DNA from 2 places in the Mycobacterium sp. E802 genome. Region 1 is predicted to be linked to the other one. Evidence: predicted binding sites of a transcription regulator. Region 1 holds the regulator's gene; the other holds the start of a gene.

Region 1 (4,079 bases):
AAGGCCTTCACCACGGTGCCGCCCGAGCTGGCGGATCAACTCGGTGGTCTGGACGTGCCCGCGGATCCGGCCTCGGCGATCGCGATGGCGCGCCGGGCCGCCGGTGGTGCGATGGGACCGCTGGGCGCCAAGGACGGTGACCAATACCCGATCGGCGACGGTGGCGTCGGGCAGAACTTCGCCGGGGGCAAGATCTTCTACAGCCCCGCCACCGGGGCCAACGCCATCACCGGTCAGCTTCTGGAGAAGTACGAGAGCGTCGGCGGCCCGGAGGGCGATCTGGGCTTCCCGACCGCAAGCGAGGCCGAAGGCGGCCTGGGGCCGAACAGCCGGATCAGTACCTTCGCCGCAGCCGACAACCCGGTGATCTTCTGGACCCCCGACTACGGTGCGGTGATCGTCCGGGGCGCGATGAAGGCGGCGTGGGACAAGCTCGGCGGAGCCACGGGCGAGCTCGGTGCCCCGATGGCCGACCAAACCGAGGACGGCACCGTCGTCACCCAGCGATTCAGCGGCGGAGCCATCTCCTGGGATCGCGCCACCAACAAGTTCACCACCGAACCCTCGAATCTTGCCGCCGAATTGAGCGGGCTGCAGGTGCCCGGCCTCGAACAGCCGGCCGGGGCTCCGCCGGCGGCGGCCGCGGATTCGGACAAGCCGTTCAGCTGGCATTGGAGCTGGTGGTGGCTGATCGCCGTGGTTCCGGTTCTGCTGCTGGCCGCGCTGATTGTCGGGGCGGCGCTGTGGCATCGGCGACGGGCCGGTGGCGACGACGAATTCGACCACGATCCGTTCGAGGACGAGTACGACGGCCACGGCGAGGGGCCGTACGACGAGGACCGTTACGGCGCCCGGCGCTATGACTCGCGTGGATACGACGACGATGACTACCGCGACGATCGCAGCGACGCCTATGGGGGTGAGGCTGCGACGGCGAGATTCACCGGGCCGGTCGATGAATCGGCTAGTACCGCGGCGTCTCCCTACGATGGTCCGACCGATATCGCGATGCCGGTCAGCCAGATGCCGGTGAGCCAATGGGCTGCACCGGAGTCGTCGTCGGGATACGGCCCCCCGGATGACGAGGAGGAACCGCCGGAGGATTCCTCGCAACTGGCCGGCCCGGAGCCGGGCTTTGACGACTACCGCGACGTCGACGATTTCGACGACGACTTCGAGGACGGGGATTTCGACGACGACGATTTCGATGACGAGGACTTCCACGGCGAGGACCTCGACGACGAGAACGCGCCCATCGACGCCGAGTTCGAGGAGGTCGCCGAAGGTGACGCCGAGGACGATGTCGAGGCCGAACTCGACGACGAGGATCTGGTGGACACCGGTGCATTCGCCGGCCCGATCGACGGTCTGCGTGCACCGGTAGGTCTCGCGGTTCCCGCGGATCTCGGGCTGTCCGGCGATCAAGACAATGTGGATACCGCGCCGACCCGGGTGATCACCCATGCCGAGGCCTACAGTGGCGAGGCCCACAGTGGGCGTCATGCCGCCATCGAACTCGACGAGGTACCGGCCGTCACGGCGATCCACCTACCGTTGGACGACCCCAACCGGGCACCCGAGGGCTACCCGATCAAGGCGGATACCAAGTCTGGCCAGTACTGGTCACCCGACAGCAGTGAGTACGACGACGCGGTGGCCGAGATCTGGTTCGCCAGTGAGGAGTTCGCTCGCACGAACGGATTCGTGCGAGCGGACTGAGCTCAGATCTTGCGGATCACGGTGACGACCTTGCCGAGCACGGCCGCGTCGTTACCCGGGATCGGGTCGTACGCCGGATTGTGCGGCATGAGCCACACCTGACCACGAGTCCGCTTGAACGTCTTGACGGTGGCTTCACCGTCGATCATCGCGGCTACGATGTCACCGTTGTCGGCCACACTCTGCTGGCGCACGACCACCCAGTCGCCGTCGCAGATGGCCGCGTCCACCATCGAGTCGCCGACGACCTTCAGCAGGAACAGCGAGCCCTCGCCGACGAGTTCGCGGGGGAGCGGGAAGACGTCTTCGACCGCCTGCTCGGCCAGGATGGGGCCGCCCGCGGCGATGCGCCCGAGCACCGGGACAAAGGTCGGTTCGGGTAGCGCATCCGTGCCGGCCACATCCGTGGAGACGAGCGGGGTGGCCGCCGGATCGTCGGCGGCGCGGACGTCGACCGCACGCGGACGGTTCGGGTCGCGGCGCAGGTAGCCCTTGCGTTCCAGGGTGCGCAATTGATGGGCGACCGAGGATGTCGAGGTGAGCCCTACCGCATCTCCGATCTCGCGGATGCTGGGCGGATAGCCCCGACTGGTCACCGATGCGCGGATGACGTCGAGGATGGTCCGTTGCCGTTCGGTGAGGCCGCTGTCAGCGGCGCGGCGTGGACTCGCCCCCTCGGATCCCGCCGGGGTGTCGGTGCTGCCGTCCCTGCTCAGGTCGTCGCTCATGAGGGCGAATGTAGTCCTTGTTTGAACATTAATCAAACATGTGTTCGACGCGTGTCGTCTACGGAGCCTCGCCGCCGAAACTTGTCGGTGGTCCGTCCTATCGTTTCGCAACAGTTCGATCACACGTTCTATCCATCGAACATGTGAGCGACTATATTCGAACACAAGAGCGAACGTCCCACCGAAAGGCAGTCAGATGGCGATCATCGATATCCCCGCCGAAAGCCGTTCCCGCGCTGTCCGTGTGGCCCGGGGCGCGTCCCAGGCGCAACCGTCTCGGGGTCGCGCCCAGTTCGGTGCCGCGGAGCCTCGGCCGCTGCGCCGGGTCCAGCGGCAGGCACCGACCCGGCCGGCCGGCGGCGCGGTCCGTTACCGGGGAACCGGCGTTCTCATGTCGCGGGCCTCGCACCGCAGCCGTCCGATCACGCCGGTCACCACCGTGTTGTTGGCGCTGGTTGCCGCCGGTATCACGGTCTGGCTGGGGCTGGTGGCGCAATTCGGCGGTGTGATGGGCACCGAGGCGCCGGAGCCGGCCGAACTCGCGGTGGTCCAGGTCAAAACCGGCGAGACGCTGCAGCAGGTGGCCCGGCGCGTCGCCCCGGACGCTCCGGTCTCGCGCGTGGTCGAGCAGATCCGCGATCTGAACCAACTCGAATCGTCGGCGCTCGACGCCGGGCAGACCCTGCTCGCCCCGGTTGGTTGAGCAGTGCGATGTCCGCTGAAACATCCTGGCAGGCAGCCACACTGGCCTGCCCCGGCGTGATCTCCTACACACCACTGGACCCGGCGGTGAACCTGCCGAGGGCGGCGCGGGTACGCTCAAGGGCGCTCGAACTAATTGTCCGGCGGCATGACGAAGGAGCGGTAATGCATTGTCCGTTCTGTCGTCATCCTGACTCGCGCGTGGTCGATTCCCGCGAGACGGACGAGGGCCAGGCGATCCGGCGGCGGCGGTCCTGCCCGGAGTGCGGCCGTCGATTCACCACCGTCGAGACGGCGGTGCTGGCGGTGGTCAAGCGCAGTGGCGTGACCGAGCCGTTCAGCCGTGAGAAGGTCATCCGCGGTGTACGCCGGTCCTGCCAGGGCCGTCAGGTCGACGACGACGCACTCAACGTGTTGGCGCAGAAGGTCGAAGATGCTGTCCGCGGTCTCGGCACACCTGAGATTCCCAGCCATGAAGTCGGCTTGGCGATCCTGGGGCCGTTGCGTGAACTCGACGAGGTCGCCTATTTGCGGTTCGCGTCGGTGTACCGGTCGTTTTCCTCAGCCGAAGACTTCGAACGTGAGATCGAGGCCCTGCGGGCCCACCGCGCCGAGGCGTAACGCGGCCGGCATCAGCCCAGCCGCGTGGTGCCGTCGTTGACGACCCGGCCGGCCACGCGCACCCAGCCCTCCGGGTGCCACCGCGTCTCGATCACCGAACCCTTTCCCTGGACGATCGTCAGGTCACGGCTGAGGTAGTCGGTCATGCGGACCGCCGCCGAACCGGTGGCCTCGTCTTCGGCAATACCGAGGTGCGCGGCGAACATCCGTGACCGCAGTACTCCTCCGTCCCGATCCAGCCAGGTCCACAGATAGTTCTCGACGTCATCGGCGTAATCGCCGGGCTCGGCGGCGAACAACTCGTCGGTG
Region 2 (4,079 bases), on a different contig from region 1:
GTTGACGTCGTCAAGAACCTTGGTGACCGGCTCCAAGCCCTTCTCGACCGCATCGAAGACCGGATCGGCGCCCTTCTGCAGGGTTTCGAGGGCATCGCTCATGGCCTTGGCCAGTGCGACCGCTGCGGCGTTCTGCACGACCGGCTTGAAATCGGTCCCGGGCAGCTTCGGCGTCCAGGCCTCCGGGTCCAGGGCATGTTCCTGGATGCCGTCGATCAGGGCGTCGAAGATCATCTCGTTGGCGGCCAACTGTTGTGTCGGCGTGAGCGGCGAATGCCACAGGTAGGCCTGCTCACCGGCCTTGTCGAAGTTGCGCTCCAAGGTGTCCGGGTCGACGTCCTGGTAGCCCATGTTGACCATCATCCGCAACGCATCTTCGACGCTGTCGGTCAACGGTGTCGGGATATCAACGCCCGGAACCAGATTCAGCAGATGCGGTGCCATCCGGAACGGCTCGAGCAATGGGAGATTGCCTGAGTCATACGTGATGTACGTGGCGGTGCCGGGGAATTTGGTGGCGTTCGCGGCGTTTTCCAAGCCGTTAGCAAGGCCGCCAAGTCCCCAATTCTTGAGCCCACTGACGAGCTGGTTCCACCCGGGCAACATGGTAATGCCTTGTCCGCCGGTCGGATCGAGCATCACCTTTCCACCGTCGAGAATCCCCTTGAGGAGCAACGGCAGCACGTGTTCACCGATGTTGTTTTTGTCGTCCTCGTCCGGGATGAGATAGGTCAGGAACGCCCCGGCGGCGACCGAGTTGGCCCATGCGAGCGGATTCAACGTGCTGGGCACGTCGGAGAGCGGGTTGTATGCCCAGGTCACATCGAGGATTGATGTGTTGAGAACTTTGGTCTTGCTCGGGTTTGTGTAGCTACCCGCGTCCGGAGTGGTGAAGTTGTATCCGAACATGTCGGTGAAAGGCGTTGCCAGCGCGAACAATCCGCCGCCGGGACGGCTGGGATTGTTGACGAAGACCAGCCACTGGCCGGTGACACCTATCTCCCAGTCGGCACTGTCGGACGTAACGGCCTCGATCATGTCGCGGTACGCCATCGAGGTGGTCAGGCCGCCCAGGCTCTCGGAGAAGATGATGGCACGGCGCTGATTCAGGATGGGTGCGACGCCGACAAGTTGATCGACCAGATCGTTGATGATCGGAATCTTGTCGAGACCCAGCATCTCGGCGAAACCTGTGGTGGTGTACTTCAGCCCGTTGACGGCATCGTAGACATCGCCGGGCAACGGGCCTTTGATGCCCGTGTCTACTGGCGAAATTGCATCCAGCGTTTCCAACAACGCGGTGACTGCTGTTGCAACCTCAGTGCCGCCCAGGGCTCCAGCAGCTGCCTTGATCACATTGTCGGGTGTGAGTCCAAGAATCTGTGCGGCCCAGAAAACCGGCCCCACCCCGTAGATCCCAACAACGTCGGGCACTTCGATCGCCGCGGTCAGCTCAACGTCCGCCTGCACGCTCCGGTTATGCGCGGCAAGTGCCTCGGGTGCGGACGATGCGACGCCTGCGGTCAGCGCTGCGGTGGTGGCGACGACGGCCGCTGCGGTGGCGGCAACCTTGGCCTTGTGCAGCCTGGGAGGGGTGGGCTGAGACGTCAATGTCGCCGCCTTTGGGGTGTGATGTGGCCTACAGTGCCCGCACACTGTAGCAATACGTTATTGGTCGGATGCAAATTTGCCAAAGTAACCATCACGTGCGTAAAACGTCTGGTCACGGCCGCGGAATCCGTTGTCGTTGCGTCCGCGATCGGTAGTCTGCCCGGCCGTTTCGAGCCGTCTCAAGATCGGTTACGTGCGCACTTCGGGCGTCGATGCCGGTGGCGATGTGATTGCGGAAATCGCATCGCGTCGACAAGTTCAAAAAACTTTGACCTCGTTTGCCACTCTGGCCACAAATCGACTCCCCTTGTCAGACGTTCGAACTAATGTTCGAGTCATGAGTAGCGCATCGCTGGGACGTCAGGAATTACTGGCGTGCTACGAGGAGTACGAGGCGTTGGCCGCCAAGATCGCCGCGGCATCCCACGATGGGCTCACCCTGACCGACCTCCAACACATCGCCACTCGGCGTGAGCGGATCGCTCGTGCCCATGCGTCGGTCGACCACAAGATCATCACCAACATCGCCGAGGAGATCGCCCCGCAGACGGCGGGCCACAACTCGCTTCGCGACATATTGGTCTATTCGTTGCGGATCAGTAAGGCCGAGGCGAATGCCCGGATCGAGGATGCCAAGGTGCTGTCTCCTCGCCGTGCCATGACTGGTGAGCCGCTTCCGCCGGTGATGCCCACTACCGCCGCTTCCCAGTCTCGCGGTGACATCGGCATCGATCATGTGCGGATCATCCGGAAATTCTTCAAGAAGCTGCCCGCCGGGGTCACCGCCGAAAATTGGGACAAGGCCGAGGAATTGCTGGGCAGCTCGGCGGCCAGGCTGACTCCTGAAGCGCTGCAGCAGGTTGCGAATCGGTTGCGGATGACCATCGACCAGGACGGCCCCGCGCCGCGTGACGACGTGGCGGCACGCAACCGTGGCCTCGTATTCGGTGAGCAGGACAGCGATGGACTGACGAAGGTCCACGGGTACATCGATGCCGAGTGCCGGGCGTACTGCGAGGCGTACAACGCCAAGTTGGCGGCACCGGGCATGTGCAATCCGGACGACGAAAACCCCTGTGTCGATGGCGAACCTGACGAGGAAGCGGTCAAGTGGGATCTGCGCACCAAGGCGCAGCGCAACCACGATGCTTTCAAGGCCATGTGCCGCGCGGTGCTGATGTCTGGGACGCTGGGCCAGTACAACGGATTGCCGGTCACATTGGTGGTCACGGCCACGCTCGAACAGATCTGCTCGGGTGAGGGCTGGGCGATCACCGGGGGCGGCAGTCTGGTGCCGATGGCCGACGCGATCCGGATAGCCAGCCACGCATATCACTATCTGTGCATTTACGAGTCGCACTCAGAGGTGCCGCTATACCTCGGCCGTACCAAGCGAATTGCCTCGCCCGGGCAGCGGCTCGCACTGTTCGGAATGGAAGGCGGCTGCACCCGGCCGGGCTGCACTGCCCCTGCGGATTGGTGCCAGGTGCACCACCGCGAGAAGGATTGGGCCGACGGCGGCCTGACGGACATCGACCAACTCACCTTGGCGTGCCCGGCTTGTCACCGGTTGTTGAGCAGCAAGGGCTGGCGGACGAGAACCGGCAAAGACGGTCGGACCGAATGGCTTCCGCCGCCTAGTCTCGATACCGGTCAGCCCCGGGTCAATGACTGCCACCACCCGGAGCGCTATCTCTTCGAGCGCGACGCCAGCTAGACGCGCGCGCTGCCTATTCAGGATTCCACCGTGTTTGTTGGGTCTCCTCGTGGGTGTCGTTTTTTGGGTGCGCTGTAGCGCCGTTTGATTCGAGACCAGTGCGGCTCGCGAATAGTGCGGATTTCGATCTGTCTGGCGCTGTCCGAGGCAAATGTACGCAGACCGAGATCGTCTCAGAAACCGATTACGAAGCCCTAGGTCCTGCCCGGTGGATGTCCACTCGAGCCTAGTGTGCGCACTGCTATGTCATTCCAGCGGTTTATCATCCACTTTGAAATCGTAATTTATCTTCGAATCATTGACTGATTTGGTAGTAGCGGTTACTCCGGCGCAGAGACCGTCTGTCGTCGCAAAGGAAGCAATGCAACGTTGTGTTTCGCCGACGACACCCTGTAGCGGACCTTCGCACGCGACCGACTTTATTGGAGCGCCGGTTTTTTCGGTAATGGCTTTCTTCAAGCCACTTTCAAGTTCGGCTTGCGGAATGTTCGGCACCGTACTCGCCGAGTCGCCAGTTCCTCCGATGGTTACAGAGCATCCCACGACGCTCAACGCCATACCGGCGGCGACGGCGACGGATGACATAAGCAGTGCTAGCCGAGAAGTGCCAGCAGGACCCATCATTTCTCCGATCTGGTATGAGGCCGTCTACCTCTTAGACTGCTGTTCAACATCTAGTCGTGTGAGCTGCCCGGGTTGTCAACTCTATACGAGTAATTTCGAGTTTCACCTGCGGTCGTGCGGCGACTCG

What was found. Region 1 encodes LexA, which represses DNA repair genes until DNA is damaged. Its sites were predicted from a motif close to CGAACANNTGTTCG; they were not measured.
Region 2: a site for LexA is predicted at 1,931-1,944, ahead of A5699_RS16855 (HNH endonuclease signature motif containing protein). Genes of this name have one in related genera too.

Annotation. Positions count from the first base shown of each region.
Region 1 is NZ_LZJD01000027.1:8,514-12,592, forward strand. It holds gene A5699_RS04340 (LGFP repeat-containing protein) at 1-1,719, shown strand, start outside; gene lexA (transcriptional repressor LexA) at 1,722-2,447, opposite strand; gene A5699_RS04350 (LysM peptidoglycan-binding domain-containing protein) at 2,644-3,150, shown strand; gene nrdR (transcriptional regulator NrdR) at 3,315-3,770, shown strand; gene A5699_RS04360 (PhzF family phenazine biosynthesis protein) at 3,782-4,079, opposite strand, start outside.
Region 2 is NZ_LZJD01000109.1:122,150-126,228, forward strand. It holds gene A5699_RS16850 (PE-PPE domain-containing protein) at 1-1,611, opposite strand, end outside; gene A5699_RS16855 (HNH endonuclease signature motif containing protein) at 1,949-3,328, shown strand; gene A5699_RS28620 (DUF4333 domain-containing protein) at 3,575-3,913, opposite strand.